Regions from separate parts of the Myxosarcina sp. GI1(2024) genome, predicted to be linked through region 1. Evidence: riboswitches for the same ligand, from Rfam matches in the RefSeq annotation. Region 1 holds a riboswitch; the other holds the start of a gene.

Region 1 (5,974 bases):
GGTTCATCTACCTGAACAAATGATGCCCCCGCAGCTTCTAGATCGGCAACTTCTGCTTGAATTGCTAAAGCAATCTGAAAAGCTTGTTCTCTGCGAGATATATCGGTGCGAGGATAAGACCAATTGAGCATCGTCACTGGACCTGTTAACATCCCTTTGACTGGCTTAGAAGTATGAGACTGGGCAATTTTAAATTCTCTTACTGTCATGGGTTGAGGTCGGGAAACATCGGCAAAAATAATCGGCGGACGCACATAACGACTACCATAACTTTGTACCCATCCATGAACGGTAAAGGTGTAGCCTTCTAAACGTTCGGCAAAGTATTCAACCATATCAGAACGTTCAAATTCTCCATGTACTAAAACATCCATACCCATTCCTTCCTGTAAACCGATACAGTAGGCAATATGAGCATCGATCGCCTGTTGATATTCGGACTCAGTTAAATTACCTTTTTTATACTGCGAGCGCAATTTTCGCACTTCTTTGGTTTGGGGAAATGAACCAATGGTAGTGGTAGGAAAGGCTGGAAGTTGAACTTGTTGTTTAATTCTCTCTTGATAGGGTAAGCTGCGATCGAAATCTTTATCGGTTAAAGATTTTAGTCTATTTCTTACGGATCGATTGGCAGGACTAAATTGATAGAAAGCTGACCAATTAGCATCAATTAAGTCTTCGGTTAACTCTTGTTCCATCTCACTATTATCCCCTGATATGGTTCGGGCTAAAAATCTGACTTCCTGTAACTTCTGTTCGGCGAAACTCAATACATTACGTAGCTGTTTTGGGAGTTGTTTTTCTCTGGTTGCATCATAGGGAACAAACTGTAAAGATGCCGATGGTTGTAGGGAAATATTAGAAGCTAGATTTTGAATTTCTGATAACAGGGGGAAAACGTTATCGGTGCTAATTTGCCAGATGTTTCGCGCATCGACAATACCGACTCCCAATCGTTTATCTTGAGGAAAACCATGCTGTTTGATTAAGTCTAAATTACTACCCCGTGTAAAATCCAAACTAATTGCAGCAACGGGTAACTCGATCGCCCAAGGATAGGTTTTTCCTATGTCATCAAAATAAGTAACCAGGTTGATGTCTAATCCTACTTTCGCCAGTTCGTTATAAACAGTCTGTACCTGTTCTTTTAAACTGGATGCATCCCCTAAAACTAAAGCGGGTTCGTGTATTTGAACTTCTTCAATTCCCAGTGTTTTTAGTTCGGTTAACAAACTACGGTAAAGTGGCAAGAGTAAGCCGAGAAATGCTTTTAATTCTACTCCTGATAAACGGCTCAAACGCAACAAAGTAACAGGACTAATAATAATCGGGACTGCTTTATTCCCTAATATTACTTGTCCTCTTTTTACCGTTTCAATAAAGTCTGTAAAGTCAGCTTGGGGAGTAATGTCAGAATTTATTTCTGGAACTAAATAATGATAGTTAGTATCAAACCATTTAGTCATTTCTAAAGCAGCCAGATTTTCTTTACCTCGCGCCATCGCAAAGTAACGTTCTAACCCCGTAGAAGCTTGAAATCTTTGAGGAATCAATCCCAAACGTATCGTCCAATCTAATACATGGTCGTAAAGGGTAACATCACCAATCCCAATGCGATCGATTCCTGCTGCTAACTGAGTTTTCCAGCTTGCTTCCTCTACTTCTTTTACAGTTTGTAGTAACTTATCTTGTGCTGTTTCACCACGCCAAAAAGACTCCAGTGCCTTTTTGACTTCGCGGTTTTTACCAATACGGGGATAACCTAATGTTGCTGTTGAAATATTCATAGTTTTTCCTAAAAAATGACAAGAGATTCCTACAGATTTGAGATGGCAATCGCATCTTGAAATCTGCAATTTAAAATGAGACATTATTTTCCTAATCGTCTAGATAATTAACTAGGAATTTGAACAATAATTGCCTTTCTCAAAAGTTCAAGACATTACTTTCAGCGATCGAGATTAATTTTTTAGTTGATTTGGGAATGCTTTGTTGGCAAGCTCATGTCTTAAAAGAATGCAACCATATACGCCAAATAAAGCCATAGCCCAGATGAAATCTTTAAAGAAAATTACCCACAAAATTATCGAACTAAATCCATGTCCGCCCATCCACTGGGCAACTAAAACGATGCTGCCTTGATAAATGGCGTAACCACCTATAAGGCTAATGGCTAGCCAGATTAAATAACCCTGAAGGTTACAACGACTAAATTGTGGTTGTAATGTAATTAGCCAAGTAATCAGCAGTGTTCCCAAACCCGTTACTATCCCCCACATCAGAGATTCTAAAGTTTGGGGATAGGCTCGAATAGCAAAACCATAAAGCTGATTGGCAAACCAGATACTCATGGCACTAATAAGTGCTTTGTTACGAGTCAAAGTGTTACCAGCTACCGCAGCAAAACCGACTAAAGGCACATGGGGATAGATAATGCTGCTAGCACTACCAACAGCAATTAGAAACATCTGCCACCAATTACTTTTGGCAATTGCCTCTGCGGTTATTTGCCATGACCCGATTCTCGATAGCTTGGGTTTTAGGGCAGATTTAGAAGGAATTAATCTCGAACTATCTTGAGATTTCATCTTGCTTTTCTGTGCTGCTATTAGCAGAATTTATAGGGGAAAGCCTTTCTGGAAGGAGCATTTGCTGCCAATGGCTACTCCCTTGTCCAATGTAGTGCGGACAGCCCTATTTTAGGGAGAAAATTAACTTTTGAAGTCACAATACTCATAAACATCTGTACCTCGCAGATTTATTAATTGATTTAGCTACTGTCATCGGCGGGCATTCTGACTGAGAGAATTTGAGATTCCCATCACAGTTGCGGGACAGCGTTGGATTTGCACCAAACTTTCCCCATTGCTTCTAATGACTGTTCCCCATTAGAACCGATTACTTGTGTCTAATGATAACCTAAATTAGACTTAGATTTACCTAATTTTTTTACTTGTCTAGAGAAAGACAAAATTCTCGGCATTTAGATCGGAAGTCTCCATATTATTGAGAACAGCTAAATCGCTTCCCTCGAAGCTAATCAACACATTTTGGTCTTGCTGTGTCAAACCTAGTGATTCAAAACTTGCAACAATTCCTTCAATGCCGATAACATCTTCGCCGATGGTGAAATCGGTAATTGTATTGGCAGAATCAGGAATTTGATTAGATGCAATCCAAAATTGGTCAGAACCTTGACCACCTGTAATGGTATTTCCGCCACCCGATTGAGCAAAGAAGCGATCGTCTCCCTCTTCACCAAATACCGTATCATTACTACCTAGTTCAAAGGTATCATTTCCAGTACTGCCATAAATGCTGTTATTTCCCGTACTTGCTGTAGCATCAATTAGGTCGTCTCCTGCCCCTGCAAGAACTAATTGGTTTCCTCGGTCAATGCCGAGACTATCATTCTCTGAAGTTCCAAATGTGTTCCCATCTTGTGAAGATGAATTTAAAAGTTCGTATTCGCTAGAAACAAGTGTACTTGTTCCAGGAATATCCCCAGGTAATTCCACCAAGTTGAGATTTTCACCACCCTCAATTCTGGCAATTACATCACCGTCTTGGTTAGAAATTTGGAATTCTTTGTAGATGACTCCTTCATATTCGTCATCGTAGATATCAAACTGATAGTCTTCAATATTGCCAGCGACAATTAATCGATCTTCCTTCGGGTCGAAATCACCAAGCAAGACATAATCTTCGTCTCCTTCTCCGACATAGAAATCTTCTCCTTCATTCCCCAGTAAAAAGCGATCTTCGCCTAAAGATCCGTGATAGTGGTCTCTTTCTCCCGTGCCTGTAGTAGCTGTTGCGATCGCACCTGTATTTGGATCGTAGTTGGTAATTGGGAAGCTGACTATGGTTGCATTACCAAGAGGATAGAAAAAGCGATCGTTTCCTACCACCCCATTAAAAAACGTTTGCCTTCCTTCATCAATACCTACTTGAATAAAGTGATCCCAAGCTGATTCGTATTCTTCTGAATCAATTAATGCTTGAACATCCGGATTGGCTGCTAAGTACGCTGGCTGATTAAAATAAGGTTGACTATACTCTGCATAGAAAGCATTTTCAGGGGCAAACAACAGTAAACCATTCTCAGTAAACAAGGTATCTGGAATTAATTCAGGAATGTCTTCCACAATGCCAATCAAGTCATCGTTTTTAGAAATGTGAACGCTACCGTCGATGGTTTCTAAGTTATAGTCTTCAGAATTACCTGCCAGATAGATAGCATCTTCACTGCTAGGATCGAAATTGCGAATTAGGGCGTAATCATTATCGCCATTGCCTAAATAAAAATCTGAGGGATTTTCTGGGGCGTTGTCACCCAGGTAAAATGTATTCTGCCCTGGCGAACCACCCAAGATGTCGATGTCACCAATTCCCAAAGATTCTGTTTCGGTTGTAATTAATCGTCCACCTATTTCCGCTGTCTCTACATTTACCCCAATAACAGAAGATTGCTGTCCTGAAGCTTGAATCTTGTCATTTCCGCTTGTGCCGTTAAAAATTACACCATTACGTTCTTGAAACTGTCCAACTTGAATATATTCTTCGTACCCTGAAGTATATTGCCCTTCTGTTACAGATTCTGCAACTTCAGGATTTTCAGCTAGATAAATAGCTTCATTAAACAGTGGGTTAGTTGTCATGTTTTACTCAGACCTAGTAAATGTAAGGGTTTAATACGCAAACAAGAATGATAATCATTCTCATAATAAAACATTTTTAACCTTTAATATTTTTTCCCAGAAATTTATTTGCTTTTCAATCTATTTTCGCTACAGGTTTTAATCTGAGGATCGGGTAAAGAATGGCAATTCCGCGCATCTGACGTAGAGCATTAAGGGGATTAATCGATTTAATACAGTCACAGCCAAATAAGGCGATCGCGCTCTGCACTCTCTTCTTCTATATTTTTGTTAGAAAGCAAGCTTTTCTTTTATAGAATGATTATCATTATCACAAAGTATCTATTCAAGATTGTCTGCTGGTGAACAAAACGAACGATCGATTTGAACGAGAGGGTCGGCGGGGTTCCCCCGCCATGACCAATCGAGTTGTTGAAGTTGTAATTGTGGGGGCTGGGGCTGCTGGAATTGGCTGTGGAGTAGTCTTAAAAGATTTAGGAATTGAAAACTTTGTCATTTTAGAACGACATCAAGTAGGAGCTTCTTTTAGCCTTTGGGCTGAAGAAATGCGATTCATTACGCCGTCGTTTCCCAGTCATGGTTTTGGACTGCTGGATCTCAACGCAGTAGTTTTAAATACTTCTCCCGCCCTCAGTTTCCGACAGGAACACCTTTCGGGAAAAGAATACGCCCTATATCTAGAGACTGTAGCAGACCATTTTCAACTGCCTGTCAAAACCGAGACAGATGTGAAAACTATTACAGCTTTGACTGAAGATCGGAGCTTTATCATCCAAACTTCTAGGGGTGAGCTGAAAACGCAGTTTGTGATTTGGGCAGCAGGAGAGTTTCAATATCCCAATCTTAATCCTTTTCCAGGGGCAGAGTTGTGCATTCACAATTCCCAAATACGTTCTTGGACAGAGCTTAAGGGGAAAGAATTTGTAGTTGTCGGAGGCTATGAAAGCGGTGTAGATGCAGCGTCAAATTTGGCAGCATTAGGGAAAAAAGTAAAGCTAATCGATCGCACTAGTAGCTGGTCAAACTTAGACTCAGACCCTAGTATTTCTCTGTCTCCCTATAGCCTAAAACGATTAGAAATAGCTTATTCTATGGGTCGGGTCGAACTAATTGGAGAACAGCACATTGAAGCAGTCAAAAAAGTAAAAAAAGGATACGTGGTGGAGAGCGAGTACGAACAGTGGTTTAGTTCTACACCGCCAATTCTCTGTACGGGGTTTGATAGCAGTTTAAAACAAATCGCACCTCTATTTGACTGGTCAAATGGCTATGCAGCCCTGACTCAAGAAGATGAGTCTACCCTAACTCCAGGG
Region 2 (5,974 bases), on a different contig from region 1:
TGGCTGATTCAAAAAGCTTTGCAAAAAAAATATCAAACCGAGATCGAGCTAGCGAAACTACCAGATTCTCTAGCCATTGCCGCTCGCCAGGCAATGCTGCAACGCTTGAATTTGACTAAAATTGCAGTAAATATCTAGTTCCGGCTTGCAGGTTTTTTTAAATATTTGCTAGAAATGGATGTTTTGCAACCCAAATTGCATTAAGATTGGCAATTATGCAAGACAAACTTGCAACTAATAGATTTAGCAATTGCAATTACAACTATGACAGGAAAACCCTTAAACAATAGTTCTGCTGGCATTCTAATTCTAATCTTGCCCCTAGCACTATCAATTGTCATTTTGTACAAGCTTTGGCCTTTACTGCTGTTGTTGGCATTATCAATTGTTGCTTTTAGAATTTGGCAAAATTATCAGTGGCAAAAATGGTGCGCTCAGGTAAATCCTTACTTCAATCAATTAATCAAAGAAAATCGCGGTTACCTTACTCCAGTAGACTTATCCTTGAAAGCTAATTTGACTGCCAAAGCGGCAAAGAGTTTCTTAGAAGGGAAAGCTAGCGATTACGGGGTAGCGCCCAAAATCATTCCAGATAAAGGAATCGTGTATTACTTTCCTACTGCCAGTGCCTTGGGAAGTATTTTAGATGACAGCGAACCTGAAACTGAATCAGAATTATCCCTCAATTCCTATGAGTCAGCAGCTAGTGAGTCTGGTAAAGTTTCTTTTCGCGGAATTGCCAGTTTAGCCAAGCAGGAACAAACACAGCAACAGCAAATTAGCGAGCATTCAACTTCTGCTGCCACTGATGTAGCTGAGTTAGAATCCGAATCGCCTGTTGCGACTGAAAGCTCTGCAGTAGATGAAGCTGAAATCACTACTACCGATGAAGAGCGCTTTTTAATTCAGGCAGATTTAGCCAAACGTCTCGATCTTAACTCTAGTACCGTCGGCAGACGCAAACTAGACGAAGATTTTCCCGAATGGAGTCAGAGTAAAGATCCAGAAGGAATCGCTTGGAAATACATACCTGAAACTAAACACTTCGTTCCGATGGATGAAAATTAAATCTGAAATCGACGCTAATTCGACGAAGCTAAAACTTAAAAATTATCGATCTCGAGCGGTTTCAATTGCCTAAGAGCTCGTAAAAAACAACTTGACTTTTAATTCCTAATTGCAAATTGCCAACTCCGGTTAAATCTATGGTTTAGCTAAAAAAAATCATCAGAAAACAATTCAGCCAGTTAAAAATAGCTGAATTGTCCAACTCAGCTCGGAAAATAAGGTTTAACAAGCTTCTTTTTCGATTTTTTAGGGCGAGAATAACTCTTTTTCGCTATGGGATAGGTCTTTCTTTTTCTTCTTTTCTAACCTTTTATCCAACCAGGAGACTTTCCACGGAGTTTAGGTAAAGTAGTCGCGGTGTCAATCTCAACTAAAAGTGAAAATAGTGACTGTACAACCTTTCCAAAAGTTAAATTTTTTAAAAATCACCAAAATAGTCTTCCTCTCTCGCAATCAGAAAATATGAAAACCATGATTGACGAGCCTTGGTCAGAAGTATGAGAAATAGTCAAAGCTAGAGAGCGTCGCTCAAAAAGCTGTAGCGACTGGTACTTAGGTGCATCGATTAATGTTTACTTTTGGGTGGCTTTAGGTGCTGGGGTGCAGTTATTTTGTAGCCTAAATCATTTAAATTTCTTGTTGCAGTCAATCTAATTAAGGTTACTATAACTGTAACAGTTACTCAATCGGTTCTAATGGGGAACAGTCATTAGAAGTAATGGGGAAAGTTTGGTAAAAATCCAACGCTGTACCGCAACTGTGATGAGAGCGTTAAAATTCTCTTAGTCAGAATGCCCGCCGATATTAACACCGCACTAAATCAATCTGCGAGGTACAGATAATGGTTAGCATAAGTAGTTTGGGGCAACGCGCCCAGCGTTTAGTATTGTCATTGCCAGTCCAAGTTTTTCTGATAGTTGGTCTTTGCATGATAATTCTTTGGACGCTTTATTTTTCCACCTATTCTCCCGTTCATGACGCGCTACACGAGACTCGTCATCACACTTTGACGGTCGCCTGTCATTAATTAGGGAGAAAAAATGAAATTAATTAAATATATTTTATTGACCGCAGTAGCGATCGCAGGTTGTAGTTTAGTTTGGTTATCTAAATTAACACCAATTGTCTCTCAACCAACAGTACTACTGCAAACTGAACCACCTTTGGAAGATGTAATTGTCGATGATACGGTCGTTAAATTTTAACTTCAGGCACTCGATGCTGACGAACAGCCTTTGACTGATGCTAATTTAAAAGTCGGTATTTTCACACCAGCCAAAACACCCTGGTTTACTTCCGATTTTCCCATTGTCGAGGGGACAGAATTACTCAGTTTAGAAGCGATCGCCTCTCAAGGAAATCCAGAGTTCGAGCAAGTATTACCCATTCGCGGTAACTAAACTATGGAAGTAGCTGCCAATCCCCAGGCTACAGACATATTTAAGGCTTTCGAGCACTCTTTAACCTTCAAAGTTCCTGAAAACGCCGTAAAATATCGTAATTTAGCAATTTTAGCGATTATTTTGTTAGGAGTTGGTTTTACTGGCGGTTGGATTTTAGGTGGCGAACAAACTTTGAATGATGGAGAAATCGCTCCTCAGCCAGTCAGAATGTTATTGAGTGGCATGACGATAATTGCGATCGCGGTTTTACTCGTGGTTAATGTTAGTGCCAAAGTTGCAGCATCTAATGTTGAAGTTGGTGCAGTTTCTACTTCTGCTGCTGTTGCGAACAATAAAGCAAATGCAGGTATCTCAGGAAATAGAAGTAGAAGGCATCGCTCCTCCACTATTAGTCAGGTTCATCAGTCTATTGTATTTCACTCTCATTTTTGTGGTGGGATTAATCGCAAAATTCTGGGGACGGAGACGTAAAACAGTTTAGTCATTAGTTATTAGACTTTAGCATCCTTAAACCAATGAAATCTGACGTAGAAAAACTAGCTAAATCTTGGTTCGTTTCTTCAAAATCTGGGAAAAATGGCGAATTATCTCAACTCAATTCCTGGCAAATAGCAGTAAAAGCGATCGCTAAAAGTAATCGGTGGCAGATGTTTCTGATTACTGTTGGTAGTGCTAGCAGCATCATCTATCCTCATGCGCCTTTAGTCGGTTTTGCTGCGGTAACTGGTAATACGTTGACTCGCAAAAAAGCTCTAATTAGTGCCATGAGTATCTGGTTTGCCAATCAGCTTTATGGCTTTACCATTCGCCAATATCCCAGAACTTTAGAATCTTTGACTTGGTGGTTAGTAATGGGTTTAGAAACACTGTTGGTTACTTGTTACTTGGTTGGTTACATTGCGACCAAAATTTAGCCGTCATAGTGTTTGGGGTTATTTGATTTGGTTGGCTGTAAGTCTTGTCAGTGGTTACGGTATTTATCAAGGCAGTATCGTGCTAATTGCCCAGTTAATGGGCGGACATGGATTTAGTTCGACAATTTTATGGGGTATTTTTATTAAGAATTTTATTTGGGCTACTGCTTTATCTGGGATACATGGTTGCGCTGTTTTGATGAAAAAAGCTTAAGCCAATAGTCGCCATGCTCAATAATGAGAGAAATATGAAAGAAAAGTGATACGATAATGAAATTGAGTTCAATTTTATTTTTCGATGGCACAAATTTTTTTAAAGCGAAAGATGCTCTTCTCCTCCACTCTGGCATTAAGCGTTTGGCTGACTGGCTGTGGGGGTACAGGGGAAACTACAACCTCGACTACTTCAGACAGCACACAACCAACGGAGGCTGATTCAGAACAGGTAGCTAATAACGAAGGTAAAAAGAAAGTCCTCACCACTTTTACCGTATTAGCAGACATCGCTCAAAAAGTGGCAGGTGACAAACTCAATGTAGAATCTATTACTCGCATTGGTGCGGAAATTCACGGCTACGAACCCACACCCAGCGACATTGCCAAAGCTCAAGATGCCGATTTGATTCTTTACAACGGAATGGGTTTGGAGCGTTGGTTCGAGCAGTTTTTGGGCAACGTACGAGATGTTCCTTCGGTGTTATTGACAGAAGGTATAGAGCCAATTCCTATTTCTGAAGGTCCATATGAAGATAAACCCAATCCCCACGCCTGGATGTCGCCCCAGAATGCTTTGGTTTACGTGGAAAATATTCGTCAAGCTTTTGTAAAACTCGATCCAGAAAATGCCGCAACCTACAACACCAATGCCGAAGCATATAGCAAAAAGCTTAAAGCAATCGACGAAGAACTACAGGCAGATTTGACACAAGTCCCCGAAAATCAACGTTATTTAGTAAGTTGCGAAGGGGCATTTTCTTATCTCGCTCGCGACTACAATATGGAAGAAATTTATATGTGGCCGATTAATGCCGAGCAGCAGTTTACTCCCAAGCAGGTTCGGGGGGTGATTGAAGAAGTGAAAGCTAACAATGTGCCGACCATTTTTTGCGAAACTACAGTGAGCGACGAAGGAATGAAACAAGTTGGCAAAACGACGGGAGCAAGATTTGGAGGAAACCTTTACGTGGATTCTCTTTCGTCAGAAGAAGGACCAGTTCCCACTTTTTTAGATTTACTCGAATACGATGCTCGCACCATTGCTAATGGTTTGCTGGCGGGTAGCAATGCAAGTAATAAGTAATTAAAAGATTATGCAAATAACAACTCAAGCACTCGATATTAGCGTCAATGACCTCAGCGTTACCTACAGCAATACCAAACTAGCTCTTTACAACGTTAGCTGTACGGTAGAGCCAGGCAGTATTACTGCTTTGGTAGGACCGAACGGTAGCGGTAAATCTACTTTATTTAAATCCATTATGGGATTTTTAAAGCCTGCCCAGGGACAGATTCGCATTGGTGATGTGACCGTACAAAAAGCTCAGAAAAAACAGTTAATGGCTTATGTACCGCAATCGGATGAAGTAGACTGGAATTTTCCTGTAAGCGTATACGATGTGGTAATGATGGGACGCTACGGTTATATGAACCTGTTGCGTATCCCTGGTTCAAAAGACCGTCGGTTGGTGATGGAAAGTTTAGAACGAGTGGGTATGAGCGATTTTCGTCACCATCAAATTGGCGAACTATCTGGAGGTCAGAAAAAACGGGCATTTTTGGCAAGAGCCTTGGCTCAAGAAGGTAAGGTAATTTTACTCGACGAACCTTTTTCGGGTGTAGATGTAAAAACCGAAAAACGGACGATCGATCTGCTGATCCAGCTACGGGAAGAAGGTCACACTATTCTAGTATCCACTCACGATTTAGCCTCTATTTCCACTTTTTGCGATCGCACTATTCTGCTCAATCAAACTATTTTGGCTTCGGGAAAGACGGAAGAAACCTTTACCGAAGAGAATTTATCCATGACTTTTGGCGGGTTGCCAATTAATAGCCTGCGCCAGATGTACCAATCGTCTGAGGTGGATTCATGAGCGATTTGATGATGGCTATTTCGGTTATCGACTGGCTGGTCGAACCCTTACAGTATGGGTTTTTAGTCCAAGCTATTTGGGTTAGTGCCTTTGTTGGTTTAGTGTGTGCGGTACTTTCTTGCTACATTACTCTTAAAGGCTGGTCGTTGATGGGAGATGCGGTTTCCCATGCGGTTGTGCCAGGAGTAGTAGTAGCTTATGCTTTAAATATTCCCTTTGCGATTGGGGCGTTTCTATTCGGGTTTGGGGCAACCGTTGCCATTGGCTACATCAAGTCAAAAACTCGTCTCAAAGAAGATGCCGTGATTGGAGTAGTGTTTACGGGCTTTTTTGCCTTTGGTTTGGTGCTGGTTACAAAAATTCCCAGCAACATCGATTTATTTCATATTCTATTCGGTAACGTCCTGGGTATATCCCAAGAAGATATCATTCAAACTGCGATCGCTGGGGTAATTACGCTGGTAGTAATTTTAATCCGACGCAAAGACCTATTGCT

What was found. A riboswitch is a leader RNA that binds a small molecule or an ion and turns the genes downstream of it on or off. The one in region 1 is predicted to bind cobalamin.
Region 2: another riboswitch for cobalamin. It lies ahead of ACLFKQ_RS12245 (CbtB domain-containing protein); the one in region 1 lies ahead of ACLFKQ_RS23915 (hypothetical protein).

What each region holds. Positions count from the first base shown of each region.
Region 1 is NZ_JBKGTY010000008.1:189,756-195,729, forward strand. Features, by position in the region: gene metE (5-methyltetrahydropteroyltriglutamate--homocysteine S-methyltransferase) at 1-1,787, opposite strand, end outside; gene ACLFKQ_RS23915 (hypothetical protein) at 1,962-2,588, opposite strand; cobalamin riboswitch at 2,769-2,914, opposite strand; gene ACLFKQ_RS23920 (calcium-binding protein) at 2,958-4,661, opposite strand; gene ACLFKQ_RS23925 (NAD(P)/FAD-dependent oxidoreductase) at 5,057-5,974, shown strand, end outside.
Region 2 is NZ_JBKGTY010000002.1:669,032-675,005, reverse strand. Features, by position in the region: gene ACLFKQ_RS12255 (type 1 glutamine amidotransferase) at 1-138, shown strand, start outside; gene ACLFKQ_RS12250 (hypothetical protein) at 265-1,068, shown strand; cobalamin riboswitch at 1,739-1,885, shown strand; gene ACLFKQ_RS12245 (CbtB domain-containing protein) at 1,910-2,095, shown strand; gene ACLFKQ_RS12240 (hypothetical protein) at 2,109-2,273, shown strand; gene ACLFKQ_RS12235 (hypothetical protein) at 2,304-2,468, shown strand; gene ACLFKQ_RS12230 (hypothetical protein) at 2,472-2,942, shown strand; gene ACLFKQ_RS12225 (hypothetical protein) at 2,987-3,385, shown strand; gene ACLFKQ_RS12220 (hypothetical protein) at 3,369-3,599, shown strand; gene ACLFKQ_RS12215 (metal ABC transporter substrate-binding protein) at 3,684-4,685, shown strand; gene ACLFKQ_RS12210 (metal ABC transporter ATP-binding protein) at 4,696-5,478, shown strand; gene ACLFKQ_RS12205 (metal ABC transporter permease) at 5,475-5,974, shown strand, end outside.